DNA from 3 places in the Metabacillus sediminis genome. Region 1 is predicted to be linked to each of the others. Evidence: riboswitches for the same ligand, from Rfam matches in the RefSeq annotation. Region 1 holds a riboswitch; each other region holds the start of a gene.
What was found. Region 1 has a riboswitch for cyclic di-AMP ahead of WCV65_RS17650 (dicarboxylate/amino acid:cation symporter). Riboswitches for the same ligand answer to the same signal wherever they lie in the genome.

Region 1 (10,005 bases):
CCGTCTATTCACCTTTTGGAAAAACTCCATTTCCAGCATGAAGGCCGGCTGCGTAAATATGAGCGTATGAATGGGCAGTATGAGGATGTCATGCTTTTTTCCTTGTTAAAAGAGGAATTTCCATTCTTTTTTGATTAGCGTCTAAGCGCAAAGGGGATAGAAACTAGGGGAGGGATGAATAATGGAGACAAGAATCGAAAGGGACACAATGGGTGAAATTGAAGTACCTGCGGACAAACTATGGGGCGCGCAAACACAGCGGAGTAAAGAAAATTTTAAAATCGGCACGGAGAAAATGCCGCTTGAAGTCATCTATGCTTTTGCTGTTCTAAAACGAAGCGCAGCCATTGCTAATGAGCAGCTGGGCAAGCTGTCGAGCGAAAAATCACAAGCGATCGTAAAAGCGTGCGATGAAATTCTTGATGGAAAATGGGATGATCAGTTCCCCCTTGTTGTCTGGCAAACCGGCAGCGGTACGCAAAGCAATATGAATGTGAATGAGGTCGCAGCCCGGAGAGCAAACGAATTGCTTGAAAAGGAAGAAACTAGTATTCATCCGAATGATGATGTGAACATGGGTCAAAGCTCGAATGATACGTTTCCAACCGCCATGCATATTGCTGCATTGAAAGCAGTGAAGGAGCGTCTCATTCCAGCCGTAGAACAGCTTCGGATCACGCTGAACGAGAAGTCGGAGAAATTCAAGGACCTCGTAAAAATCGGCCGAACTCATCTTCAGGACGCAACACCTATTACATTAGGACAGGAAATAAGCGGCTGGTCGTATATGCTGGAAAGATCAAAAGGAATGATTGAGGAAGGAGCATCACACCTTCTTAATCTTGCGGTTGGCGGAACCGCTGTCGGAACCGGAATTAATGCACATCCTGAATTCGGTGACATGACCGCTGCCGAAATTGCCAACTATACGGGCATGCCGTTTGTTTCATCTGCTAATAAATTTCACGCCTTAACATCTCATGACGAAATGGTGTATGCACATGGAGCAATTAAGGGACTTGCAGCGGATGCCATGAAAATTGCAAATGATGTTCGCTTTTTAGCAAGCGGTCCCCGTTGCGGGATCGGAGAGCTTTCCATTCCGGAAAATGAGCCTGGAAGCTCCATTATGCCGGGGAAGGTCAATCCAACGCAAAGTGAAGCATTAACGATGGCAGCGGTACAGGTAATGGGGAATGATGCAGCCATCGGTTTTGCCGCAAGCCAGGGGAATTTTGAATTGAATGTTTATAAGCCTGTAATTCTCTATAATTTCCTGCAATCAGTCCGGCTGCTTGCGGATGCGATCAATTCCTTCAATGTTCACTGTGCTAAAGGAATTGAGCCAAATGATGAAGTGATAAAAAAATACTTAAATGAATCACTCATGCTTGTAACAGCGTTAAATCCTCATATTGGATATGAGAATGCAGCGAAAATTGCCAAGCATGCCCACAAAGAAGGATTGACTCTTAAAGAGGCATCGATCGAACTTAATCTGCTGACGGGAGAACAATTTGATCAATATGTAGTTCCGGAAAACATGACAAAGCCAAAATAAACGATCCAGGGCGCGCCGAATTCAGGCGCGCTTTCTTTGTTTTCCATTATATAACGGCATTTAAAGCGAATCATTCAGCAAATAATATGAAAAAATGGGTTCAGTGCCAAAAGGATAGAAAAAGAAGACGAGTTTCGAACCATGTGTGAAATAGAGAAATGAAGGAGTTTGTCACCTATGAATTTACATCAGCTGCTTTTATCTTCATCCATAAAGCCTGAGTCTATTAGGAAAGACTGGCAAGGGATTGAAATAACCGGTATCACATCGGATTCGAGAAATCTAAAACCCGGCAATTTGTTTATTGCCATCAGCGGCTATCAGCAGGATGGACACAAGTATATTGAAGCCGCTATCAGAGCAGGGGCTGCTGCTGTGGCAGGAGAAAAAGCAGAGCCGGAACGTCTTCCTGTTCCCTGCATCCAGCTTGTGGATAGCAGAAAGCAAATGGCTCAGCTTGCAATTGCTTTCTACGGAGAGCCTCAAAAGAAACACAAAATGATTGGGATCACAGGCACTAATGGAAAAACCACGACTGCTTTTATGATTAAACATATTCTTGAAACAGCTGGATTGAGCTGCTCTCTTTTCGGGTCGATTGCCAATTACATAAATGGAAAATGGTACCGCGCCTCCAATACGACTCCTGACAGCCTTCAGCTTCAGGAACTTCTTCATAGGAGTAATGATGAATATGCGGTGATGGAAGTCTCTTCCCACGGTATTAGTCAGCACAGAGTAGAAGGTGTGGAATTTGATTATGCATTGTTTACTAATCTCGATCAGGATCATTTGGATTACCATCATACAATGGAAGAATATTTTGCAGTAAAATCCAAGCTCTTTCAACAGCTGTCCCATTCCGGAAAAGCTTTCATTAATACGGATAGCGTTTGGGGGGAGAAGCTTGCGGAAAATCTCCGAACGGAAGGAAAAGAAATCTATACGTTTGGGGAAAACACGGGAAATAATTTGCGCTTATCAGAATGGAAAACGAGTAAGTTCCCTGCTGCCATCTTGAATGAAACAGAAAACAGAGGGCATTTTATTCAGTTGGCCGTACCAGGTCTTCATAATATTTATAACGCTGGACTAGCCTTTTTGGCACTTAAAGAAATGGGTGTTGAAGAACGGGTGATTTCAGAAGCGCTTATGAAATTTCCCGGTGTTCCCGGCAGAAATGAAGTGTATAAAGAAGCCGGTCAGCCTACCTTTATGGTGGATTATGCCCACACCTCGGAAGCTCTTTATCATTGTTTAAAGACTGCAAGAGAGTGCGGGGCGGAAAAGGTGTACCATATTTTTGGATTCAGAGGCGGAAGAGATGAATCGAAGCGATGTGAGATGATTAAATTATCTTCAGATTTAAGCGATGCGTATGTTCTTACACAGGATGACTTAAATGGTGTCCCAGAGAAGGAAATTTTGAATGAGCTAGAAAAATTACAAACCGCTTTTGGCAATGAGAAAGGCAGGATCATTTCTGACCGGACCATGGCTATTCAACATATGTTTATGCATGCTTCGCAGGGGGATTGGATTGTTGTAACCGGCAAAGGTGCAGAACCCTATCAGCAGGCATTTGAATTACCGGCCTCTTCTGATGGAGAAACGATACGCTATTTGCAAAGAACAGCTGCGGCGCAAGCAAAAAAAGCTGAATAAATAATGAATAGGATTATGAACTAATTTTGTAGGAGCCTGGGTTAGCATTAACTGGGTTCCTGTTTTATTTGTTTACGCTATTTCCATATATTGATGGTTTGTGTAAGAATATGCAGTCTGTTCAATTTTTTTACATTGTTTTCGAAGAATGATGTTGATATCCTAAGTAAGGATTATCGCAGGGTATAGATAAGGAGAATGAGTTTTATGAAGCAAGTTCTACATCTAATAATTACTGTTTTCACCCTATCCATTTTTTTTCATCCTGTTAAAGCAGCAGGTAAAGAAGAAGACGATAAGAAGCTGCTCCTTGAGAGTGAGGCTGCATTAGTCATGGATGCTAAGACGGGTCAAATCCTATTCGAAAAGAACGGATCTACTTCCATGTATCCTGCAAGTATTACGAAAATTGCTACCGCCATTTATGCAATCGAACATGGAAATTTAGAGGAAGAGGTCACCGTAAGCAAGAACGCCAGAAATGCAGAAGGAACAAAGGTATTTCTTGAAGAAGGGGAGCAAGTTCCTTTAAAACGGCTTATTCAGGGCATGCTCATAAATTCAGGAAATGATGCAGCAATAGCGATCGCTGAACATTTAAGCGGAAGTGTCGGTGAATTTTCAAAAGATTTAAATCAGTATTTGCAGACTGAAATTGGCGTTACCCACACCCACTTCGTGAATCCTAATGGACTCTTTGATCCGGAACATAAAACAACAGCCGCAGATATGGCTAAAATTACACAATACGCAAAAAAGAATGAAGAATTCTCAAATATTTTCGGTACAAAAGCACTGAAATGGGAAGGGAAGTCATGGAACACGACTATTTTCACCCATCACAAATTGCTAAAGCAGCAGCCTTATGAGGGGATAACTGGTGGGAAAAACGGGTTCGTTTCTCAAGCAGGCTATACCCTGGTTACTTCTGCAGAAAGAAATGGACTAAGTCTTATCGCAGTTACCCTCAAATCTCCAAACGATCAAGGGACTTATGATGATACAAAGAAGCTGCTGGATTACGGATTCACTCATTTTGAAACAGAAAACATTGCTCCTACAGCAGCTCTGAAAAATAAACAAAGAGAACCTCTTCAATTAACACGGCCTTTGTTTTATACAAAGCACCATGATGAAAAGGTCACAACAGAGATTGGCAAAGCGGACAAGCTTATTGTTGTAGGGGAAGATGGAAGAACTCTGGCAGCTGCAAGCCTGCAATCAGCTGTCCCTGAAGGACAGGGCATTAGCCAGTCCCCAAAACAGAATCGTTCAAGCAAGGATGTTTCTTTTCATAACCATTTTTACATGTCGGTCATGATGGCTTTTCTCTTAGTTATAGGAGTTGGAGGAGCCCTTTATATCCAGACAAAAAAGTATTGAAGTTTTTCTTCTGTTAGAGAAGAATTATTTTGATATAAATGCAGACGATAGTCCTGGATTCGCTTTTTCATTGCTGATACAAAAATACTCATTTCAGAATTGTGAAAATCATGTCGAAATTTGTATTGTAAAAAAGTTAAATATCAGATAAGATATTGAACTATCAGCGTGCACAGAGTAGTAGGCGTATTCTAAACCCTTAGTTCCCAATTTCTTCTTTTTTTGGATTATTCATTACAGTAAAGGGGTTGTTCTATGTGAAGAAAATCAGTTTAGCATGGCAAATATTGATAGGTCTTGGGCTCGGTATTGCGGTAGGGGCTATTTTTTATGGTAACCCCACGGTCGTAAGCTACCTCCAGCCTATTGGAGATATCTTTCTGCGTTTAATTAAGATGATTGTTATTCCGATTGTCATTTCCAGTATTATTGTTGGAGTCGCGAGTGTTGGTGACACCAAAAAACTTGGAAAACTTGGCGGGAAAACAATTCTTTATTTTGAAATCATTACAACGATCGCCATTGTCATCGGTTTGCTTTCGGCTAATATTTTTCAGCCGGGTGCGGGAGTTGATAAGGATGGATTGGAAAAAACCGATATTTCAAGCTATGTTGATACGGCTGAAGGTGTAGAAAGTCACGGGATTGCCGATACATTCGTCAATATTGTACCTTCAAACATTTTTCAATCATTTGTAGAAGGGGACATGCTCGCAATTATCTTCTTCTCTGTTATGTTCGGTTTAGGTGTAGCAGCTATTGGAGATCGTGGAAAACCGGTTCTCGCATTCTTCCAGGGCGCAGCAGACACCATGTTTTATGTAACAAATCAAGTCATGAAGTTCGCACCATTTGGTGTATTTGCCCTTATTGGAATTACCGTTTCAAAGTTTGGACTTGATTCTTTAATACCACTTGGCAAGCTGATGATTTTAGTATACGCTACTATGATTTTCTTCGTTCTTGTCGTACTTGGCCTTACTGCAAAAATCGTTGGAGTAAACATTTTTCATATTATCAAGCTTCTGAAAGATGAACTGATCCTAGGATTTTCTACATCCAGTTCAGAAACGGTCCTTCCAAGGATTATGGAAAAAATGGAACGGTTCGGCTGTCCAAAAGCTATCACTTCCTTTGTCATCCCGACTGGATATTCCTTTAATCTAGATGGATCAACACTCTATCAGGCTCTTGCTGCCATTTTCATTGCCCAAATGTACGGCATTGATTTGTCCATCGCAGAGCAGCTGACTCTTATGCTTGTGCTTATGGTTACATCTAAAGGAATAGCGGGTGTACCTGGGGTTTCCTTCGTTGTTCTGCTTGCAACATTGGGAACTGTCGGAATTCCGGTTGAAGGTCTTGCCTTCATAGCAGGAATTGACCGTCTTCTTGATATGGGACGTACGGTAGTAAACATTGTAGGAAACTCTTTAGCAGCAGTTGTCATCTCGAAGTGGGAAGGTGAATTCAAGCCTGTACCGCTGGAGGAAGCAAGAAAGACAGCGTAAAAAAGAAGCTGGCACTGTGCCAGCTTCTTTTTTATGGCTTTTTTTCTATTTTTAACGTCATAAATTTGTATGTTTATTTCAAAGTCTCTGTGTCTGTATCAAGCTTCCCGCCTTCTTTTTTATTATTTCGGTTAAGCAGCGGATAAACGATAAACCCGACTAGGAATAAACCTATTCCCAGGAAAAATGTTTTTAAATCCGATGTGCCTGAGATGATAACATACACGCTGTACAAAAGGGCCAAGGAAGCAATGATTCCTTCTCTTACTCTTGAACCTTTCATTTCATTAAACGTCTCGCCCTTAATGACCAGCTTCAAATAATAAATAGATGAAACGAGGTACGGAATTAAGTAAGCGAGTGTTGCAGAGGTAGTAAGGAACGTATAAGCCTCACTGATCGTTCCGGATATTACAGAGAAAATAAACAGCTGGGACATAATGTTTGTAATCGTAAGGGAAACAATAGGACTGCCCTTTTTATTGTTTTTACCAAACGCGGCAGGGAAAATTCCTGATTTAGCTGCCTGGTAGGCTACTTCCGAACTCATTAAAATCCATCCTAAAGTAGAACCGAACAAGGAAACCAATGCTAGCACCGCCATCGCAATCCCGCCGCCGTCTCCAATGAAAAGAGACAGTACATCAACAAACGGTTTATCAGACTGCATAAGTTCTTCTCTTGGAATAACGCCCATAGTCAGCAAGGTGGTAATCATATAAATGGTCAATGCTACAAACAATCCGAAGATGGTCGCTTTTTTGACATCTGCCTGTGAACGGGCGCGTCCCGACAGGATCACAGCGGATTCAATCCCAACGAAGGCCCAAAGTGTAGAAACAGCAGCAAGCTGAACTTGTTTGAAGAGTCCCTGCGGTTCACCTGAAGCAGATTGTACATCGAAATACCATTTCCCCGTAGAAGCACCCTGAAAAGCAAACAGAGCCGCCCCGATGAATAGCATAAAACCAATTACTTTCGAAGCTGTTGCGGCAAAATTTAACCGGCCTGCAGCATTTAAATTATTAACCAATATGGTATGAGTGCCCCACAGCAAAATTGTACATACAGCAAATGTAAGAAGTCTGCCTTTTTCAAAATCCTGTGATCCGATGGTGAAAAGAACGGCAGGATCCTTCATAACCGGAAGAAACGTTGATAAATAGCCTGCAAAGCTGGTAATGATGGCTACGTTGCTGATCCAGTTCGCCACCCAATAACCCCAAACCATACTAAACCCAGCTATTTTACCGTTTTTTTCAGATTTGAACATAGCCTTTGCATAGCTTTGCGGTCCGCCGGTGAGTTCAGGTTTTCTCATGGAAAGATTTCCAAACACGAAGGCAATCATTAATACCCCAATACCTGTAACCAGCCAGGCGGAGGCTGCCCCCATCGGACTTGCCATTTGAGCAAGCGTGCTCGGAAGCATGAATATACCGGATCCGACCATATTTCCGATAACAAATGCGGAAAGAAGCCAGAAGCCCCATTTTTTTTGTTCCATATTATAAATCCTCCTATTTCTTTATGTTACTTATCTTGAGGAAGACAGATGAGATTATGTACAAAATAAAAACGCATGGAGCAATCCATGCGTTTTGTATACATAGTCGCCTCAACCTATCTCCTGATAGCGCTCCGCGGATGAAGACTGCGGCAGTCCTGTACTTATTTAATACAGGCCCAGCAAATCTGAATGTTGGTTCAAATTGCTTCGGCACCTTTTCCTTTCAGCAGTCATCACTAGCCCCAACGGCTTCTGACTAATTACTCATAATTGGTGCAACCTCTACCTCACCGAGATATAGAGTGAGGATTTTGACGTATTTAATTGCGATTCTTGAAAATAATAAATGATTTTCTTTATACCGTCAACAGGTAAAGAAGAATTCCTTATAATCCCTTGAATTAAGCGAACAATTAGATTTTTCCTAGAATTAACTTGGAATTCTTAATGGTATCCCCTATAATTTAGGCAAGAGTGACAAACTGTAACACAAAGGGGTTATTTAGATGGGCAGTTTGGGGTTTGGAGAAATTTTATTGATTTTAGTCGTAGCATTGCTGTTATTTGGACCGAAAAAACTGCCGGAGCTTGGAAAAGCGGCGGGCAGAACACTTCGTGAATTTAAAAATGCTACACGAGGTATGATGGAAGAAGACGACGATAAGGCAGCGGCTAAAAAGACAGAAGAACAGGCACGTCCATGATGAATTTACAGCTTGCTTAGGCAGGCTGTTTTATTTTGCTCTGAATGCTCTTAAGCCGATTGGCTATTGCAGAGCCCTCATTTAGATGAGAGGTGGAAACCCCCCCTCCCATAGAGGGGAAATATAGAACTGGAGCATGTTAAAATAATTCCATTATGTGGAGCGAACGTTGTGGATATGCAGTCTATGCAGGAATAAATTGATAATTGCAAAATAGTAAACTATTCGTATATAATGAAAATACAAGTTCATATGTGAGCGCTTAATCCCATAAAGGGAGCGGGGGAACCAAAACACAGTGCAGTGGCACTTGGGGTGAATCCTTTTAATTGAAGGCAGGACATTTCTCTTCGTCCGAATCCGACAGCTAACCTCGTAAGCGAGAAGAGACACTTCAAATGGGAAAGTCAAGCTGGAAACATATTTAAATTTGACTGTAAAAGCCGTGAGATCTCTTCTCACGGCTTTTTTTGCGCCATTTATGAGTTTAACGGCAGCTTGTTATGGGAAAAAATAGCAAGCTATAGTTTTTTTAAATATTTCAACAACAGGAGGTAGTCTATGAAATTAGCTACAAAAATCATTATCGGTTTAATTGCAGGGGGAATTGTCGGAATTATCTTGAATATCACATCCCCTGACCTATTTAAGCAGCTCGATACCTTTCTATTTACTCCTTTAGGTAAAATCTTTCTTAATTTAATCAATATGCTGGTCGTTCCTATTGTTTTTTTCTCCATTACATTAGGGGTCGCAGGACTGGGAGATCCGAAAAAACTAGGAAGAATCGGCGGAAAAACTATTGCCTATTTTCTATCGACTACTGCCATTGCCATTATCATTGGCCTTGGTCTTGCCTTAGTTATCCAGCCTGGAAATGCAGGAGAGTTTGACACGAAAAATACGGAATATAAAGCGGAGGAAGCACCTTCTGTTTCTGATACGCTTTTAAACATTTTCCCAAAGAATCCAATTGAAGCAATGGCAAGCGGAGATATGCTTCAAATCATCGCCTTCTCTGTTTTCATCGGCTTTGGTATTGCGATGCTTGGAGAAAAAACAGCTGCAGTTAAAAAGGTTCTTGAACAGGGAAATGATTTAATGATGTATCTGGTTGGGGTAGTCATGAAGTTTGCCCCGTACGGTACGTTTGGATTGATTGCGACAGCAGTAGGCAGCCAGGGTTTTGATGCTATCAAAGCAATGGGGCTTTATTTTATCGTTGTCGTACTGGCTCTTGTCATTCATGCATTCCTTACGTATGGTTCAAGCATCATGTTTTTGGCAAAAAAGAGCCCGGTTTGGTTCTTTAAAGGCTTTGCTCCCGCGATGACAGTTGGGTTCAGTACATCCAGCAGTAATGCGACCTTGCCGGTATCTATGGAAACGGCTCAAAAAAATCTTGGTGTTCCTAAACAAATCAGCGGCTTCGTACAGCCTCTCGGTGCTACCATTAATATGGATGGTACAGCGATTATGCAGGGGGTTGCCACTGTATTCATCGCACAGGTATATGGACAGGATCTAACAGTTACACAGCTATTAACCGTTGTCCTTACAGCGGTGCTTGCAAGTATCGGCACGGCAGGAGTTCCTGGGGTCGGACTGATTATGCTTGCACTGGTATTAAATTCAGTTAATCTCCCGGTAGAAGGGATTGCTCTTATTCTT
Region 2 (10,005 bases), 1.9 Mb from region 1:
GACATTACGAGGCATCATTCATGACCCACTATCACATAGCAAGCTGGCTGATTGCCGTGCTTCTTTTTTTTGCTGTGTATTATTTACATAACCAAGGCAAGTTAAAGCTTTCGGCAAAATCATTCTTGTTCACCAGAAAAATAATGAATTCATTGCAGTTCATGCTTATTAAAATAGTGAAGAAGGACCTGTACCGGATTGGTACGGGTTTTTTTGTGCGGAGAATATAGGGAGTGGAAAAAGGGGGTTGGCTGGAAAAGATGGCGGAACGGCTGGAACCGTGTGGATACTGGCCGGAAAGAGAAGGTTACCGGCCGGAAAAAGATGGCAGCAGATTGAAAAGAAATAGAGACATATATACCGCTTTAGGTAATCTGTATGTTTCTGCTAGGATTCTATTTGCCGCTTGGAATTCATTTTTAATGTTTTTGCTCTGCTAACAGCTCCTGACGAACTAAAAGGTTATTAAAACAAAGGAATAATCAATCTAAAGACAGAATATGAAAATTTAAGAAGAATAAAGGGGGCTGCATAAATGATCCGCAATAAATCCAGCTGCTGATTTTGACCTTATTCGCGCGGTCCTCCCTAACCCTCCTTGCTAAAAAGGAAAAAAGGAGGGCAGAACGATGAAAAATACGGGGAGACTGCTCGCAATTTCGATTTGCGAGGGACTGGTTTTTGCCTATGTAATTGAGCGGCTTTTTGCCGAATCGCGGGGATTATCCGTTCTGGACATGCAAAACCTAATTGTATTTTACGCGGTAATCAGTGCATTGCTGGAAATACCGTGCGGAGCTTTAGCAGATATTTGGAAAAAGAAGTATGTGCTCGCAGCCGGTCTTTTTATCTGCTATTTCGAGTTTGTGGCTTCTATTTTTGCATATGATCTATTCGGGTTCAGCTTAGCTTACTTAGCAGCTGCAATTGGCGGTTCTCTAAAGTCAGGGGTCATGGAGTCTATTCTTTACATGTCATTGAAGGAATATGGCAGGGTAGAGGAGTATGTGAAGTGGAACGGCCGCTATCAATTTACAGGAAACGCTGTTCTTGGGTTTTCGGGAATAGCTGGAGGATACTTAGCTTATTATACATCGTATGAAATAACCTACTGGCTGTCTCTGATCAGCTTTCCGCTTTGTATCTATTATGCGCTCACTTTGGATGAACCCAAAAATGAGAGGGCAGATGAAAAACCAATCCGCAAAGATATTTGGATTCAACTTACAGCCGGGATCGCCTATACGTTAAAAAACAGGCACCTGCTGGTGATTCTGTTTGTCAGTGGTATTTCTGGCACTGTACTGCACAGTGAGCTTTATGAAATGAGCATGCTTGTCTATCCGGAGATCGGCATTTCGGTTATTTATTTCGGGTACATCAGTTTTGCTATTACCGGCTCAAGTGCAGCGGCTAATCTGCTGGCTAATGCCTATGAAAAACATGGATTTGGATTGAAACCAGCTTTTGCTGCTGCGGCTCTCGCTGTATTCCTTTTTGGATTTGTAGAGCATTGGAGTGCCGTCCTGTTTGTTATGGCAGCAATTTCAATATTGGAATTGGCAAGCCCTATTCTATCCGGGATGCTTCAGAGCCGCGCAGCGGATGAGTTCAGGGTGACCATTTCGTCCATAGATGCATTTGTGTGCAATATCCTGAGCGTAGCAATCGGACTGGGGTTTGGCTATGCAGCGGAGTTCTATGGTGTTGGGATTGCTTTTCAGCTTTTATCTGTCACTTTGCTTTTGCTGCTCATTTTTAAGGTTGAACCTGAAACCAGCTGATTTTCGCTGCATGGTGCTTTAAGCCTTTCGCAAAAGTCTGCTTTTAAAGCTTTTTCCCTCCCTCTCTGCAGCGTTTTTAAAAATTTGGATGTTGGTTGTCAGGCGTAAGATTATCCTTTGGCAGGCTGCGCAAAGCTTCAAGCGCCGCTTTGCGAATGCGGGGTCTCACGCCTTCTACTCCAATCAGCAGGTGTTACAAATCAACAGAGCCAAAAATCAAAAAATAACCCAATAGCACTTATACCTTGAGTGTTATTGGGTTCTGTATATAAGCTCATTTCTAATTTAAGAGTAATTCTGTACCATATGAATGATCAATGGCACAAAGCCATTCAGCATTTGAATTTTTCTTAAAGACATAGGTTGCCTTTCGCTCCATGGAAAATTCTGAGTCCTCTTTATCGGCGTCAAGCAGGGTTTGGGAGAGGACTAAGGCCGTGCCTCCCGCTTCCAGAATAATCATCTCCCCCTGTGTGGCAAGATACTATTGTTGCAATCTCAATAAAGGGTTTTTTAATCTCGTTTTTTTTCCCGTGCAATTTTCCCGGGCTTCACCACAAGAATGGCATCCTCCGTATAATCATTCATCAACGTATCAAAGTCTTCCTGTTTACTAGCAGCATCACATCTTTTGATGACATCTTTTAATTCATGTTCCACATTACCGCCTCTTGGATTCTCTCTTTGCAATCTCTTCAGCCACGTTCATACCGCTTATCGTTACCATCGGTGAACCGCCTCCCGGATGAGTACTTCCTCCTGCAAACGAAAGGTTTTGAATATCAGCAGGGAAGTTTCCCGGCCTCATAAAGGCATCCCACTTCTTATTGGCGGAAATGCCGTATAAAGCACCGCGGTAGGCGCCGAACCGGTCCTGAATATCGAGAGGTGTGAAAAGCTGTTCCTCCATTATTTTGCCGGAAAGTGAAACGCCGGCCTGCTCCAATTTTTCATAAATCAGAGACTTATAATCCTGAGGTGAAATCTGCAGCCTGCCATCCTGGTTGAGCGGAGGTGCGTTTACAAGGATAAATAGATTGCTTCCAGCATCAGCCTGTGATGGATCTGAGAAGGAGGAATTGCTTATATAGATAGTTGGATCCTCACTGTAGTTCTGATTTTTGAAAAGCTCATCAAATTCTTTCCTGTAGTTTTTTGAAAAAAAGACGCTGTGATGAGCGAGTTTGTCTATTTTTCCTTCTATTCCAGCAAGGATGACAAACGCTGAAATGGAAGGCGAATATCCATTTCGTTTTTTATCGGTAAAATGAGGCCTTTCCGATTCGGCCACCAGCTCAGGAAAGGACTTAAGCAGATCCGCATTCAAGATAACCTCATCAGCTGTCAGCTCCTGGCCGTTTTCAAGCAGTACCGTATTAATGCGTTTATTCGAAATCTGCAGCTCCTGAACCTTTGTATTCATCATGAATTGGACACCCATTTCCTTGGCCAATTCATAAAAAGCTTCTGCAATCTTTGTATTTCCGCCTTTAATGTAAAATACTCCCTGCACGAGCTCCAGATAAGCAATCATCGCAAACGTTGCCGGAGATTGATAGGGCGATGAACCGATATAGGTCGCATACCTGTTAAATGCCTGAATGACCTGTTCATTGCCAAAGTATTTTCTGAAAAAATGGTCCATCGTTTCAAGAGGGCGGACGCGCATGAATGCATAGCTGAGGCTTGGTGAGGTGTAATCCAGCACACTTTTAAACATTCTGGGGAAAAAGTGTTTTTCTGACAGTCCGTATAATCTTGTAATCTCAGAAATGAACCGGTCGTAATTCCTGTATCCCTTTGGATCCAGATTCCGGAGCTGCTGCTTCATAGTCGCTTTGTCACTGCTGAGGAAAAAGACGTTCCCATCCGGAAAATAATTTACCGTATGTTTTTGCAGCTTCACCATTTCCAAGTAATCTTGCATTTTTTTGCCGGCCTTATGAAAAACCTCTTCAAAAACCTGAGGCATTGTTATTGTATTTGGTCCAAAATCAAAGTGGAAGGATCCGAGTTTCACAGGCATCATTTTTCCGCCCGGATGACTGTTTTTTTCGGCAACGGTAACGTCCCAGCCTTCACTGGCAAGGGTAATGGCTGCAGAAAGACCGCCAAGGCCCGCTCCGATCACTACGGCTTTTTTCATCGCTTTCCTTCTCCTTCAAAGAATGTTTAGAAAATCGTTTGTATCACGTGAAATGACTTTCCTTTTCAGCTCGTCAAGCCCAGCGGTAAACAGATCTTCAAGAATTCTTGTTTTTTCTTTCCGGCTGCCGCCCAAATCTAAATAGGCAATCGGCTCGCCGATGGCAATATATAGCTCCTGTTTCTTTTCGGATCCAAATGAATAGTAAAGGGCAATCGGCAGAATCGGTGTTTCCGGACTGATCTCAGCCATGGCTATGATTCCTGATAGGAATTCTAAAGGGCGCTGTTCAAGATGTCTTTCGTCTCCCTGTGGGAAAATGGCGACACTCTTGCCTTCTTTAAGGAGCGATCCTCCATATTTAACCGATTGAATAATATCTCTCGGGTTTTCCCGGTTCACAGAAAACGCTCCCAGCCGGCGGAAGTAGGGAAAATCCCTAAGGCCCTTCTCATGCATCATGATATTGAAATCCTGTCTAAGCACCGTCCAGTTTATATAATGAAGGACAAGGCCATCCCACCAGGTGCTGTGATTTGCACACCACAGTGCATTCACGGGCAGGTTTTCTTCAGTATGTATATAGATTCCTTTAAAATGATGTTTGAACAGCCTTTTTGTATATTGGGAAAATCCAAAATCAAACCACTTGCTTTTGCTGGCTTCGATCATGTGAACCCCTCTTTACTGAGAAAATATAGCTTGCCAGTACGAGCACAGCAGGAACCATGGAGAAGCCGACAGCGAGCCAGAGGGAATGAAGGGCCGCCAGCAGTGCGAACATAAATAGCACTAAAAAGTAAACAGCCGTAATCCGGTTTTGCCAAAGCGGAACGGGTGTGTAGCGCTCTTTTCCCGCCAGCCCAATAATCAAATGGAGAACAAACGCCGTAATGAACCATCCGGAAAAATTTGAAAACGGGATGTTGTAATAAAAACTTTCCGCTGTCCAAACCCAGTATTCCTTTACTTCAGCTGCGACCGGGTCGATGATTAAGTCAATCAATACTGCCAGCAGCCCGCCAATCGCACTGAAAACGATTATGGGAGCATGGGGGAGAACGGCTTTTAAAATAGCGTGTGAACCGCCAATCACCATGAGCCATGCAAAGCCGATCGCAACCGGAACGCCCAGAATTTGAGGACCGAAATCCTTTGTATAATAGTAGTCGCCGAAAAGGATTCCGTATTCCACACCCAGATGCTCAGCGAAAATAGAAAGAAGGATGACCGTCAATGATAAGCCAATCCCCATTTTCGGGCCGTATGTATGATGAAAATATACTCCTCCAAGAATTCCGGCTACTATGAGAAACACAACGTTGGCCCATTCTAGCCAAACAGGCAGAATGTCAAATCCAAGCAAAATAACACCGCAGCCGTACCAAATAAGAAAAAAAACATAAAGCCAATGATCCGCCTTCAAATTCTTCACCTCTTTATCGTCATTATAGGCAAAGGGAGGCAGACAGCACAAGAAATGAGCGGTTAAATGGCTGATTTTGAAACTTTTACCATCCGAAGTCGACTAATTTGATAATGTAACGCTTTTTCCTTACTCCTGTTTCTGCTTTCATTGGAAGCGATTCGACTACTAAATAAGGGAGAGAATTCATGAAGCTAAAAAAAATCATGGCCTTTTTCATGTTTGCATTATTGGCACTGTCCGGTTGTTCAACTAAGGAAGCTCAAGGATCAGCTTCTGCTGAGGATCAGCTGCCTTCTCAAATCGGAGCTCCTGGCAAGGAACATGAATACTTTGTTTGGCCAGGCAATATTCACAAAAAAACAGAATACGGTCCGCATACCGGAAAGTATTTTAAAAGAAGAGGAGGTTTCCACTTTGACACCTCGGGGTACTATATGTCGGCGAAATCCCCTGTACATGCTGTGCTAAAAGTGTCTTCTGCAGAGAAAACCATCCGGTATCAGCTGACGGAAAGAGATCGGAATTACAAAAAATTTAAATTGATTGCGGAAAAAACAGCAAAAATGGAAAACTTCTCTACTGGACTGCCTGACAAAGAAAATGCTCTGTATGTGCTCAGTATTGAAATTCTCGGGGATAAAGGACAGGTAGAGGATACAGCCGTTGAGCTCATTTACGTCCCAACAGCGGAAATCAATGCAAAGGTATCCTTAAATAAAAAACAGATAACGAAATCGGACAGCCTTCAATTAACACTGGAAAATTACGGTCCGCAGGAATTATTAACAGGAGTATCGTATCATTACGAAAAATGGACGGGATGGAAATGGAAACTGGTCAATCTCGATATGGCATTTAATAGTGTAGGAGTTAACATACTTCCTGGAGAATCCCAAACATTAACGCTGAATACATCGGAGCTGCCTGCCGGAAAATACAGAGTGGTTAAGGACGTTCAAAACGAGTTAAACATGAAGGCTGATCTGGCAGCGGAATTTGAAATAAAATAGTCACGGTATTTGTAAAAAGAGCATCTTCTCCTGATGCTCTTTTTTATTGATCAGCCAGTGCGCCCTCTGATGGCATCTCATTATCCTCAATTGATTGAACTCCGAATAAATCCGAGATTTCCTTTTCTACAGCGTCTAAGAATTCATCAGTTAATAATGGTTTCTTTTCTTTAAACATGGTCTTTCCTCCAATCTTTTTATGATTTATTGTTTCCGATTCGGAACGTTTTTATTTCTATTTAGCCATTCGAAAATAAAGCGAAAATTTTTATTTACATTTCCTATTGAGGGGAGTATGATAATCAACGGTTTCATGTTTCTAAATCGCTTAAATCGTGTGATGCGGGGGACCCGTTACAAATGGATTTTTACATAATGAATCCTTGGGGTGAATCCTTAACAGGTAGGGCTACTCAATGGCCCGAATCCGGCAGCTAACCTCGTCAGCGTTATATGAGAAGGAAGGTGGAGCTTGTGAGACAGGAATTTACATGTCTGCAAGTCTGTTAATGATGACTTGCAGGCATTTTTATTGTTAGGATTTTAATTTTTTACGGGTAAAAAAGGGCAACTTAAGTTTACTACTATATGGCGGTGAAAAATTTGATTCATTCATTAAAAAGGCTTCTAATCGGGCGGCCATTAAAGTCAGGTGAGCTCGGTGAACAGAAGCTTAACAAAAAGAAGGCTCTGGCCATCCTTTCATCTGATGCCCTGTCTTCTGTTGCATATGGTCCGGAGCAGATCTTAATTGTCCTTGTGACAATTAGTGCAGCAGCCTTCTGGTATTCGATTCCGATTGCATTAGGCGTATTGGTTCTACTGACAGCTCTTATATTATCCTATCGTCAAATTATATTTGCGTATCCTCACGGAGGAGGAGCATATGTTGTTTCGAAAAACAACCTTGGTGTCAATCCGGGGCTGATTGCCGGCGGTTCCTTGCTGGTTGATTATATATTAACGGTTGCGGTAAGTGTTTCTGCAGGTACGGATGCTATTACATCTGCGTTTCCGGCTTTGCATCCCTACAATGTTGAGATTGCCATTGTCTTTGTGATCCTTTTGACTATATTAAACTTAAGAGGAGTAACGGAATCTGCTTCTGTTTTGGCTTATCCTGTTTACTTGTTCGTTTTTGCCTTATTCATTTTGATTGGTGCGGGAATATACAATATATTAACAGGTCATGTATCACCTGATCTCCATACGCCGGTCGGTACTCCTGTTGCAGGAATCAGTTTATTCATTTTACTGAGAGCATTCGCATCAGGAAGTTCAGCCCTGACAGGGGTTGAAGCAATTTCCAATGCGATTCCCAATTTTAAGAATCCCGCGCCTAATAACGCGGCTAAAACCCTAATCGCAATGGGAACCCTGCTCGCGATTCTGTTTACTGGAATTGTGTTTTTAGCTTACTACTATGGAATTATTCCAAATGCAGAGGTAACGGTCGTTTCTCAAATTGCGGAAGAAACCTTCGGCAGGAACTTCATGTATTACTTTATTCAGGGGACAACTGCCCTGATCTTAATTTTAGCGGCGAACACAGGCTACACCGCATTCCCGCTTCTTGCAGTAAATCTTGCGAAGGATAAGTTCATCCCCAGGATGTTTACGGTTCGTGGTGACCGATTAGGCTATTCAAATGGAATTATCATTCTGTCCATTTTGTCTATTATCCTTATTATCGCATTTAAAGGGCAGACAGAGCACCTGATTCCGCTTTATGCAGTTGGAGTATTTATTCCATTTACTCTTTCCCAAACTGGAATGATGGTAAAATGGCTGCGTGAAAAACCAGCAGGCTGGATGCCTAAATTTATTATCAATACAACTGGGGCAGTGATCTGCTTCATTGTAACCATTATTTTCTTTTTAACAAAATTCGGGCAGGTTTGGTCCATTCTGGTGTTCCTGCCAATCATTATCTTGCTTTTCCACCAGATCAGGAAGCATTATGATGCTGTTGGGGACCAGTTGAGAATTTCCACGTGCGAGCCGGCCGTTCCAATTGAAGGGAACGTCATCATCGTACCTGTTGCGGGGATCACACATGTCGTTGAAAATTCATTAAACTATGCTAAATCTCTATCTCCGGATCAAATCATCGCTGTGTATATTTCATTTGAACGCGAGGATGAGAGGAAGTTTGAAGAAAAATGGAAAAAATGGCAGCCGGATGTTCGGATTGTTACCCTGCAATCCCATTACCGCAGCATCATTAATCCATTAACGAAATTCGTCGATACGGTGGAGAAAAAAGCGAGAGAATCCAACTACAAGGTTACAGTGGTCATCCCGCAATTTATCCCGAAAAAAGGCTGGCACAATATTCTTCACAATCAATCCAGCTTATTGATTCGTGCATTCCTGCTTTATAGAAGGAACGTAATTATTACTACCGTACCTTATCATTTAAAAAAATAAAAAGGGAAGGGCTGATTAGCAATTTGATCGGCTCTTTGCTTTTTAAGATGAGAGACTTCAATGCTGGCAACTATTCAGGCGCATTACAATATAGGCGATATCATTTTTCAGCTTGCTTCCTTTTTAATCCTTATCGGTTTCGCTGCAGCTGTCATTGTGTTTGCAGTAAAGTTCGTTAAAGGAATGAAAAGCAGAAATGCTAGACTTCAGAGGATTGAAGAGAAGGTAGATGAATTGGCATCAGAGAGGCACAAATAGTTTTTCGAACAAACAAAAGGGGGAGTCTGGAAAGTGAGTTTTCTAAGCTCTTTTCGCTTTTAAAATTGGATTGGTTTTGGCGGATTTCCGCAGCAGGTTGCTCACCGCCCGCCCCGCGGAAAGCGAGCGCCTGCAGCGGAAATCAACAACCAAGTATAACAGTGGTAATAAAAAAGTAAAAAAGCGCCGGCATCATACCGGCGCTCTCCCAGTTAAACCGTCTGCTCCTGCAGGGCGGTTTTTCCCTTTTCTACGAATCCTTTTGATACCCATTTCCTTGATTTCCATCGGATGTACATCATAATGCCTCTTGTCCACTCATCGAGAATAAAGGCAATCCATATGCCTGTAAGACCGTAACCGAAGTGAACACCAAGCAGATAGGCGACCGGGACGCTGATCCCCCACATTGAAATCAGTCCCATATACACAGGGAATTTCACATCGCCGGCTGCTCTAAGTGCTCCAATGATCACGAGATTAAAGGCTCTGCCGGGCTCGAGTAAAATGGTCAGCAGAATCAGCATGCCGCCGGTTTGAATGATTTCCTCATTGTTGGTGAATAAATCAAACAGGTTATCTGAGAAGGTGCTCACAATAACCGCCATGAATAAAGAGGCACCAATCGCAAGGTACAGACTTTTCATGCAGCGTTCATATGCTTCTTCATATTTTTTTGCCCCGACCATTCTGCCAATGAGAATTTGTGTTCCCTGGCTGACGGAGATGCTGAAAAGAAAGATAAACATCATTAAGTTTTGTGCGTAAATTTTTGTGGTCAATGCCTCAGTTCCGATCTTGGCAATAAAGAAGGTGATGGCCATCTGGGACATGTTATAGGCAAGCTGTTCCCCTGCAGAGGGAATTCCGATTTTGAGCAGGTTTTTTAAATGGCTCCATTGGAATGCCAAATTCGATTTTAAAGCCGGGATTCTTTTTATAAGGAGT
Region 3 (10,005 bases), 1.7 Mb from region 1:
TTAAGAGGGCCTTTGCTTTCATTTTGCGTAAAATTGCCTTTATCCTTGAGTAAAATAGAATAATAAATGCCTCCGTATATCATATACAGGATGCCTCCAGCGAGGATGGCTAAAAAATTTAGATCAGACATGTTAATCAGCATATGGTTTCTCCTTTTCTATTTCGGTTCAACGGCTAAGGCGATGGCCTTGATTCGGCATGTGAGGTCAAGTGTTCCTCCATTCGGATCAATTTGTACAAATTCAATTGGATTCCCCAAATATTTATAGCCGCTTCTCGGCAGCCAAAAGCTGTAGAGTTCAGAATAGCACTCAATCAGCATGCCGCGGTCACTGTAAGGGACAGGCTCGTCGAACTCAACCACCACATGTTTTCCTCCATTAAACGTATACAGTGGTTCCTCAATACTGTCATGTGAGGTGATTTGCATCAGGCAGTCGTAACGGCTTCTCTCAGGCAGGGTAATGTAAGGGTTATTTCTTGGAATCCCAATCATCCAGGTGTCTTTTTGGATAAGTCCTCTGGCATTTGACCAGTGATAAAGGTCTTCCCAAGCATTTGGAATGCGATCTGTATAAGATCCGATGTGAAGTTTTTTGACCACACGGAAAGCTGGGAGTTCAATTGTTTTCACCTTATCCAAATCCAGCCATCTAAATTCATTATAGGGCTGCTTATCGTTCGTTGCTTGCAGATTCTTGCTGAAAAGTTTAGATTTCTTGCTATCTTCGTATTCCCTTGGAAAACGCTCCAGGTACGCACCTTCCCGCCATTTTTTCGGGCTGGTTTTAAAGGTTTCGTTAAATGAGTAGGTGAAGTATGAAAGGGACGAAAATCCGCATAAATAGGCGATCTGGGTTATAGGTAAATGCTGTTCATAAATCAGGAAGTGGGCGGCATTTTCCAGTCGGAGTCTTTTGATATAGGCAGCAGGCGATTCACCGGCTATCCCCTTGAAAATCCGCTGAAAATGAAAAGGAGAATAAGTAGAAACTTTTGCAAGTCTTTCGAGTGGAAGAGATTCATGGAGATTTTCTTCTATATAATCCATCACTTTTTGTATTTGTCTTTCTTGTTCTTTTCCATAATTCATCTTGGATACCCCTTATCAAATGAGTTCTCTCTTATTATGGAGAATTTCGGGCTCAATCTCTACCGTTTTTTTTCAAAATATCAATTGACCTTCACGCTGCGTAAAGGTGTAAGCTGAATCTATCAGGAGGTGAACACCGATGGAATATACGGTGCAAAAGCTTGCGGAAATGGCAGGAATCACGGCAAGGACGCTCAGATATTATGATGAGATTGGCATTCTTAAGCCGGCAAGAATGAACTCATCGGGGTATCGAATTTATGGTCTGGCAGAGGTGGATCGTCTGCAGCAAATCCTCTTTTACCGTGAGCTCGACGTCAGTCTGGAGCAGATTCAGGAAATCCTGTCTGACCCTCATTTTAACGGAGCGAAAGCCCTTATTGAACATCGTAAAAAGCTCCTGGAAAAACGAAAGCAGCTGGATTTGCTCATTTCCAATGTGGAGAAGTCGATCTCAGCTGGTGAAGGGAGAATAACGATGTCTGATCAGGAAAAATTTGAAGGCTTTAAGCAAAGTATGATTGATGAGAACGAAGCAAAATACGGGAAAGAAATCCGCCAAAAATATGGAGAAGAGACAGTTAAACGCTCGAATGAAAAATTCGAAAATATGACGAAGGAGCAATACGAGGAAGTAGCGAAGCTTGAGCAGGAGGTTAAAACCGCATTGGCTGAAGCCTTTAAAAAGGGTGATCCTTCAAGTGCTGCTGCTCAAAAAACGGCAGAGCTGCATAAGCAGTGGCTCATGTACTACTGGGCTGATTACAGCAGTGAAGCACATGCGGGTCTTGCGGATATGTATGCTGAGGATGACCGGTTTAAAGCCTATTACGATGAAAAGGAACCGGGACTTGCGGAATTTCTGCGGGATGCAATTTATGTTTATACGGGTTATAAGAAGTAAAAGGGAGTGCACGGAGCTTTGAGCTTCGTCAGACCTCTTATGAAGATACAAGTCTGCCATGAATTATGGAAAGTCAGCAATTACCCTTTAAAAGTCAGCAATTAATCTGAGGAAGTCAGCAATTACGTATCCTTCAAAAGTCAGCAATTACTTTTCAAAAGTCAGCAATTACTCTTCAAAGGCCAGCCATTATCCTTTAATCGTAAGCAAAGGTGAAATCTGGCCGCTTTCTCCTCATCAAGTGTGGGAGAAAACAAATAAAAACGATGCGGCTGATTATGCCGCATCGTTTTTATTAAATCAGCAATCCAACAATTGCTGCAGATAAGAAGCTTACCAATGTTGCCCCGTAGAGGAGCTTCAGTCCAAAGCGGGCTACCACGTTTCCTTTTTGTTCATGCAATCCCTTTACCGCTCCGGTAATGATCCCGATGGAGGAGAAGTTGGCAAAGGATACGAGGAATACGGAAATAATTGCGGTTGTCCGGTCAGACAGCTCGGTCATTTTTGAAAGATCAAGCATGGCGACGAATTCGTTTGAAACGAGCTTTGTTGCCATAATCGTTCCGGCTTGTACAATTTCTGCAGCCGGTACACCGATGATGAAAGCGAATGGTGCAAACACATACCCAAGCATCGTTTGAAAAGAGATGCCGAAAATGATGCTGAATAGATCATTGATGGCTGCAATTAAAGCAACGAAACCAATTAGCATCGCTCCGACGATGATTGCTACTTTAAAGCCGTCCATGATGTACTCGCCCAGCATTTCGAAGAAGGTCTGTTTTTCCCCTTCTTGAACTTCAATGAAGTCTTCACTGTCCGCAACATCATATGGGTTGATGATGTTCACGATGATGAATCCGCCCAGCAAATTCAGCACAAGGGCTACAATGACGTATTTTGGATCAATCATTGTCATGTACGCGCCAAGAATAGAGGCAGAAACAGTGGACATAGCTGATGTACAAAGTGTATATAAACGGTGGTCAGGCAAATGGCCTAATTGTTTTTTTACGGAAATGAATACTTCAGACTGCCCAAAAATAGCAGATGCAACCGCGTTGTAGGATTCAAGTTTTCCTAAGCCATTTATTTTACTTAAAACCAGTCCAAGATACTTAATGATGATAGGCAAAAGCCTGATGTGCTGGGCAATTCCAATCAGAGCAGAAATGAAGACGATCGGAAGGAGAACGTTAAGGAAAAATGGCATTTCCTTAGGGTTGGCAATTCCGCCGAATACGAAATTAATTCCGCTAGCAGCATATTCAAGGAGCTTCGTAAATAATGCTGAAATTCCCTCGATAATAAATAGGCCAATTCCGGTATTAAGGAAAATAAATGTTAAGACGACTTGAAGAACAAGCATGATGATAATGGGTTTGATCTTAATCTGCTTTTTATTGTTACTGACCAAATAGGCCAGCAGCAGAACCACGACGATACCGACAAGTGAAATGATGATACTCATAGCAGCAACCTCCTTATGTAGTAAGCGAATGATGACGAGGGACAGGCTGGGGGAGAAAGGGTTCCCTTTATCTTTACCCAAACATTCCCTAGAGTGTACAAATTTACAGCAAAAACACATTTTTATCCTTGCTGCTTTTTTGCCCTTTCCTATTATACTGTTTTACAGGCAATAGGGAAGGGGTTATTTAAATAAAAATGAATTCGTTTTCTTTTTAGTGAAAAACGATTGGTATTCATCGTACTTTTTATTAGTCATGCCCCATTCCTTACTAATCTTTTCACAAGCAATTTCACGCATCGTAAAGCAACCACAAGCAATATGAAGATAGAGTGCCATAACAAGGAAAAAATACGACTATATAGTCAAAAACTCACATTTACAAAGTTCTATCCAGGGAGTACGATATACATGAAAATTTTACTGGCTTAATCCCGTAAACACGGGAACGGAGGAACCAATTTTTTTGGGGCTAATTCTGCTTTAGCAGAAGGGATGAAAGGACTCTTTCGCCATCCTGCCCGTCAGCTAACTTCGTCGGCTAAAGCGAAGGAGGTCACAAGACCGCCTTATTTTGGGGGCTTTTTTTGCTGTCATTTTTTCAGCAATAGCCAGCGAAGTGCCAGTGGTCTTTTTCTTATGGATTGAAAAAGTCCATGCGTGAGAAAATGCTAAAAGAGATTATAGATTAAATAAAGGAGCTATCGATTGAATGAATATAGCGTTTTTCTTAATACCAAAAAAAGAGGTCATCCATTTGCCGATTCACGCTACAATGAGACAGGCTTTGGAGAAAATGGAATATCATCGTTATTCTGCCCTTCCGCTGCTGGATGATGAGGGGAAGTATATAGCTACGCTTACAGAGGGTGATTTATTATGGAAGCTCAAAAATACGCCGAATCTAAGCTTTGACAGCACAAATAAAATCCGGTTAACGGAAGTGGAGATGCACCGGAAAAATGAACCGGTCCCAATTCACGCCAAAATGGAACAAATTATTTCCAGGGCAATGGAACAGAACTTTGTCCCTGTAGTAGATGATCAGGGGATTTTTATAGGGATGATTAGGCGCAGAGAAATTATAGAATACTGCGCAAATCAGCTTTTTAACCAAATAGAGAGATGATATTGGATGAAGGGGAAGTAGAATCATGGAATACGAAATTTTAGTGAGATTACTGACGGCTGTTTTTCTGGGGATTGTTATTGGAATTGAACGACAATGGCATAAGTGCATTGCAGGTCTTCGGACGAATGTTCTGGTAGCCGTTGGCGCCTGTCTATTTGTCATGCTCGATTATGTCTCAGGCGATCATTCAAGTATGAGGATTGCTGCTCAAATCGTCAGTGGTATTGGTTTTTTGGGGGCAGGGGTTATTTTTCGCGAGGGTTAACCGTTAGAGGACTGGATACGGCTGCAACTCTATGGTGCTCAGCCGCTATCGGTACGCTTGCAGGTGCCGGGTTTTTGATGTTAGCCACTGCAGGTACAATCATTGTTGTAGCCGTCAACAGCATTCTCAGGCCAATGGCCAACTGGATTGACCGGTATAATCAAAAGCACGGCAAAATTATTTCTTCTCAAAAGGTCCTATCTAAAGATAAAATGTCTATATAAGGAATTTTTCACTCGGGGAGGCCTTTATGGAGAAAAAATGGAAGCATGAGAATCGCATTTTTGAAACACTCTGGGAAGCCGAAATGTGGGCTGATTCTATCGCCAATGAAATGGTTGGAAAGCTTTATGAGACATACGTTACACCGGATCATAAAGTGGCTTATGTGCTTGCATTCAATTTGGCTTCTGATCCGGATATTCATGTCACAACTGAGAAGATTACGGGGGAAGGTTCTTCACTCTATAAAGTTACAATGAAATAATCACGTGTTCATGACGAGGGGATACAGTCCCCCGTCATTCCACTCCATCAGGATAATTTTTTTCCCAGTATTTATCTCCTCTATGGTCAATGTCTTCTGCGGTTTTTTCAAGCTCAGACAAAATAATCTGTTTCACTTGATTAATCGTTTCGAAAAAGGTTTTTTCCTCATAAGGGTTTGGCTGTATTTTAGCCGTAGCACGTACCCCGGCATATCTCCGGTGCTCTTCAATTAATGAATCAAATGCCTCAAAAATGTGGCTTGTCAGGACTGCAATGTTTTTGTGGTTCTCAGGAAGCCTGTCCCTTAGATTTTCTATTCGATTATACATGCGATCACCGGTCCCTTTTCCATTTTTCTTATGATTTGCCGATTGGCGGGCAATCATTCATGAAAGAGCTAGTGTGCGCGATTGAATAAGACAATTTTGGAAACACTACTTCTCATGAAGTGAAGCATGAGGAGGGTTCAAAATGTCTCATTCCAAAATAAAGATAGGCTGTTCCAGCGAATATGCGCCTCTTAAAAGCGTTCTATTATGTCCACCCCAGTATATGAAAATTGAAGACATTATCAATGAAACACAAAAGGAATTCCAGGATGAAGAGCTTGATGCTGTAAAAGCTGTAAAGCAGCATAGTGAATTTCTTCGTGTACTTCGGGAAAATGGAATTGAAACACATCTTCTTGAGCCGGTTGAGCAATTTCCTGAACAGGTGTTTACAAGGGATATTGGATTTACACTTGGAAATACACTTTTTATAGCCAATATGGAGATGGACATCCGGCAGGGAGAGGAACGGATCCTGAAAGAATGGCTGGATAAAGAGGGAATTCAATATGTCGACTTAAAAGGCTCCGGCATTGAGGGCGGGGATGTTTTAATTAACGGGAATACCGTCTATGTAGGAATCAGTGAGCGAACATCTGAAGACAGTATCACCATGCTTGAGAACCATTTGCCTGATTACGAAATTATTCCAGTTCCTATTAAAAAAGAATACCTCCATTTAGACTGTATTTTTAACATGATTTCAGAAAATGAAGCGCTGCTTTTTCCGGAAGCTTTGAAACAGGAAGAAATTGATTTGCTGTCATCCCGTTTTTCTATTATAGAAGTAAAGGAAGAAGATCAGTTCAGGCTGGGTGTGAATGTATTTTCACTGGGAAATAAAAAAATCATCGCCCTGCCTCACAATAATCATACAAATGACCAGTTAAGAAAGCTTGGCTATAAAGTGATAGAAGTGGATCTTTCTGAAATCATTAAGTCCGGCGGAGCGTTCCGATGCTGTACATTGCCGCTTCTGCGGGAGGGGTAAAGCCGTCACACAGCCCAATCCATTAAAGGTCTGCACTTAATGATAACTGGAGCGGAATATAGGATGACATGGTTGGGGATTTACCAATTCATTATGAAAACTGTTCAAGCAATGAATGAAAAAAGAACCGGCATTAGGCCGGTTCTCCTTTTCTCACATTAATGATTGGCAGCTCTGGTATCAGGGCGATGATAAACTGCCATTTTTTCAATTAATTCGGAGCTTTTTGCGTTAAGTCCTGTAACTTCCACTTGATTTTGGTTTTGCCTTAATTTCAAAACGACCTTGTCCACAGCACCGACTGCTGAATCATCCCAAATGTGCGCGTTAGCCAGGTCGAGCACGATGTTCCGGTTTTGATCGGCAAAATCGATTTGATCGATTAAACTGGAAACAGAAGCGAAAAACAGCTGCCCTGTAACCTTATAATTTTTTGATGAAGGCTCTTCTGTAACGGTTACTGCTACTTTTGAAATCTGGCCGGCAAAGAAAATCGCACTTAGGATCACGCCTGCCAGTACTCCTTTTGATAAATCATGGGTGAACACAACGGTAACGACTGTCACAACCATGATCGCTGTATCAGTGACCGGTACCTTATGAAGACGAGTGAGCGAAGACCAGTCAAACGTACCGATGGAAACCATAATCATAACACCGACAAGAGCCGCCATGGGTATTTTAACGAGAACCCCATTGAGAGCGACAATCAATATGAGAAGGAAGGCTCCAGCCACAAATGTAGACAGTCTTCCCCGTCCTCCGGATTTAACATTGATTACAGACTGGCCAATCATGGCGCATCCGGCCATACCCCCGAAAAAGCCAGCAACGATATTGGCAAGACCCTGTCCTTTTGCTTCTCTGTTCTTATCGCTGCCCGTATCTGTCATATCATCGACTATTTGAGCAGTTAGAAGAGATTCCAATAAACCGACGAAGGCGAGCGCTAAGGAATAAGGAAAAATGATTTGCAGTGTTTCAAACGTTAGCGGGATATCAGGAAGAAGGAAAACCGGCAAAGCCTGGGACAGCTCCCCCATATCTCCTACCGTACGTACATCAGAGCCTGTAAAGATTGCGATCAGGGTGATGACAATAATTGCAATTAATGGTGACGGCACAGCTTTAGTCACACGAGGAAATAAATAGATGATAGCTAATGCCCCAGCAGCCATTGCATACATAGGCCAGGATTCCCCTTTGAAATGGGGCAGCTGGGCCGAGAAAATTAAGATGGCAAGGGCATTGACGAAACCAATCATAACCGGACGTGGAATAAATTTCATCAGGCGGCCAAACTTAAGAATGCCGAGCACAATTTGAATGATTCCTGTGAGAATGGTCGCAGCCAGGAGATATTGCAGCCCATGGTCGGCAACGAGCGAGCCCATAACTAGTGCCATGGCGCCGGTTGCAGCAGAAATCATGCCGGGTCTGCCGCCAACGAATGCAATCACGACAGCGATACAGAATGAGGCATAAAGCCCGACCATCGGATCAACTCCCGCGATAATGGAAAAAGCAATAGCTTCCGGAATAAGGGCCAGTGCGACAACAATTCCGGATAGGATGTCCCCGCGAATATTTCCAAACCACTGCTGTTTAATTGTCTGATCCAAAAATAAAACACCTCTCTTTTCATATTTTGTGACTTTCAACTCTCATAAAAGTCGGGCCGTTGTGAACGAAAGACATTATACCATTTTTTTGAGGAATGAAAAATTCCAAATAAGCGGATAAACATTTATTTTTCTTAGATTATTGAATTCATACACCTTGTTAAGAAAGGTATCTTCACAAGATCCGCTTGGCCGTTGCAGAAGACGAGCAGCATCGTAAGCAAATATACGTTTCCTGAAGCAGCAGGTGATTGATTAAGCATGAAATTCATCAGAAAAGGCTGACCCAAAAGTCATTCCACTTCCGGGTCAGCCTGCTATTTATGTTCGTGCAAATTGCCGTTTTCCTTTACTAAAAACCAGGAAAGTCCAAAACTAAGCAAGGCAAGAAGCAACGTCCCTCCATATATGATATGAACCCCTGTAGCAAGAATTTCCTGCAGGCCGGCAAGTTCACCGGCGGGCACGTTTCCGTGATCAAAGGAAGCGTTCAAGTTAAAATTTCCTTTTCCTGCCTGGGAAAGTGTCACTATATTAAAAATCGTTCCGAATACAGCTGAGCCCAGTGTCTGGCTGAAGGTGCTGATAAATGTGTTCAGCGCAACGGCAGATCCTCTTTTGTTAGAAGCAACGGACCCTTGAATAATCAGCATAAAAATCGGAGTCATGAGCCCCATGCCCAAGCCAAGCAATCCAATCGCTACATAGATTAGAAATTCAGGTGACTGAGCGGATAACGAAAATAAAAGGAGCGCTCCTAAGCTAAGAATGGCCGTTCCCATCGTAATAATTGACTGGGCTTTCAGCCGGCCGACGAGGTTTCCTGCAAGGATTGATCCAAATGTCCAGCATACAGGCATAGGCATGAGGATAAATCCAGCCGCTGTAGCGCTTTTCCCCAGTACTCCCTGACTCCAAATCGGCAGGTAAATGGTAATGCTGATAATGACTGAACCGGTGAGCAGCGTGAGCAGATTCACAAGCAGCACACGTTTGTTGGAAAAAAGATTCAAAGGAATAATCGGTTCTGCTGCTCTTTTTTCAATCCATACAAAACAGCCATAGACGGCAAAAGCTGCTGCGAACATTCCGATGATGAGCGGATTGGTCCAGTCCTGTGACTGGCTGCCAGAAAGCAGGGCATATAAGAGGGAGATCGTTCCGATAGAGAACGCTGCAGCTCCCAAATAATCTATGCGCTGCTTTTCCTTCGAAACATCCTCTTTATAATATTTTACGAGCATCAGTAAAGCGACAAGTCCGAATGGCAGGTTCAGGAAGAAAATGTACCGCCATGAAAGGGTATCAACGATAAAACCCCCAAGCAGCGGGCCAAGAACACCGGCCACTCCCCAGACAGCACTAATCCAGCCCTGTGCTTTGGCACGGCCCTTTGTTTCCGTGTATAAATCTCCGATAATTGTCATCGTTACCGGCATGACAACACCAGCGCCAAGACCTTGAATAGCGCGGTATATGATTAATTGTTCCATCGTTAACGCAATTCCGCAAAGAGCGGCTCCAATTAAAAACAGGATAATTCCAAAGACCATAATTTTTTTTCGTCCAAATAAATCGGCAAGCTTCCCGTATATAGGAGCGGAAACAGCTGTTGCCAGCATATAAACTGCATACACCCAGCTCACCAGTTCAATTCCGGATAAATCACTTGTTATCCGGGGGATTGCGGTGCTGACAATCGTTC

Region 2: another riboswitch for cyclic di-AMP. It lies ahead of WCV65_RS06435 (APC family permease); the one in region 1 lies ahead of WCV65_RS17650 (dicarboxylate/amino acid:cation symporter).
Region 3: another riboswitch for cyclic di-AMP. It lies ahead of WCV65_RS05330 (CBS domain-containing protein); the one in region 1 lies ahead of WCV65_RS17650 (dicarboxylate/amino acid:cation symporter).

What each region holds. Positions count from the first base shown of each region.
Region 1 is NZ_CP147407.1:3,374,054-3,384,058, reverse strand. Features, by position in the region: gene WCV65_RS17685 (GNAT family protein) at 1-138, shown strand, start outside; gene fumC (class II fumarate hydratase) at 182-1,561, shown strand; gene WCV65_RS17675 (UDP-N-acetylmuramoyl-L-alanyl-D-glutamate--2,6-diaminopimelate ligase) at 1,739-3,226, shown strand; gene WCV65_RS17670 (D-alanyl-D-alanine carboxypeptidase family protein) at 3,434-4,609, shown strand; gene WCV65_RS17665 (cation:dicarboxylase symporter family transporter) at 4,867-6,120, shown strand; gene WCV65_RS17660 (amino acid permease) at 6,194-7,627, opposite strand; lysine riboswitch at 7,747-7,923, opposite strand; gene tatA (twin-arginine translocase TatA/TatE family subunit) at 8,137-8,334, shown strand; cyclic di-AMP (ydaO/yuaA leader) riboswitch at 8,584-8,730, shown strand; gene WCV65_RS17650 (dicarboxylate/amino acid:cation symporter) at 8,896-10,005, shown strand, end outside.
Region 2 is NZ_CP147407.1:1,204,414-1,214,418, forward strand. Features, by position in the region: gene WCV65_RS06400 (MFS transporter) at 630-1,784, shown strand; partial or broken gene WCV65_RS06405 (DUF4440 domain-containing protein) at 2,065-2,444, opposite strand; gene crtI (phytoene desaturase family protein) at 2,446-3,930, opposite strand; gene WCV65_RS06415 (lysophospholipid acyltransferase family protein) at 3,946-4,602, opposite strand; gene WCV65_RS06420 (carotenoid biosynthesis protein) at 4,571-5,356, opposite strand; gene WCV65_RS06425 (immunoglobulin-like domain-containing protein) at 5,545-6,369, shown strand; gene WCV65_RS06430 (hypothetical protein) at 6,413-6,547, opposite strand; cyclic di-AMP (ydaO/yuaA leader) riboswitch at 6,685-6,834, shown strand; gene WCV65_RS06435 (APC family permease) at 6,973-8,799, shown strand; gene WCV65_RS06440 (hypothetical protein) at 8,860-9,057, shown strand; gene WCV65_RS06445 (MATE family efflux transporter) at 9,270-10,005, opposite strand, start outside.
Region 3 is NZ_CP147407.1:980,289-990,293, forward strand. Features, by position in the region: gene WCV65_RS05310 (DUF1761 domain-containing protein) at 1-143, opposite strand, end outside; gene WCV65_RS05315 (AraC family transcriptional regulator) at 159-1,094, opposite strand; gene WCV65_RS05320 (MerR family transcriptional regulator) at 1,234-1,998, shown strand; gene WCV65_RS05325 (nucleoside transporter C-terminal domain-containing protein) at 2,294-3,472, opposite strand; cyclic di-AMP (ydaO/yuaA leader) riboswitch at 3,888-4,030, shown strand; gene WCV65_RS05330 (CBS domain-containing protein) at 4,185-4,601, shown strand; partial or broken gene WCV65_RS05335 (MgtC/SapB family protein) at 4,627-5,093, shown strand; gene WCV65_RS05340 (hypothetical protein) at 5,120-5,356, shown strand; gene WCV65_RS05345 (hypothetical protein) at 5,391-5,687, opposite strand; gene WCV65_RS05350 (dimethylarginine dimethylaminohydrolase family protein) at 5,830-6,678, shown strand; gene WCV65_RS05355 (SulP family inorganic anion transporter) at 6,837-8,300, opposite strand; gene WCV65_RS05360 (MDR family MFS transporter) at 8,618-10,005, opposite strand, start outside.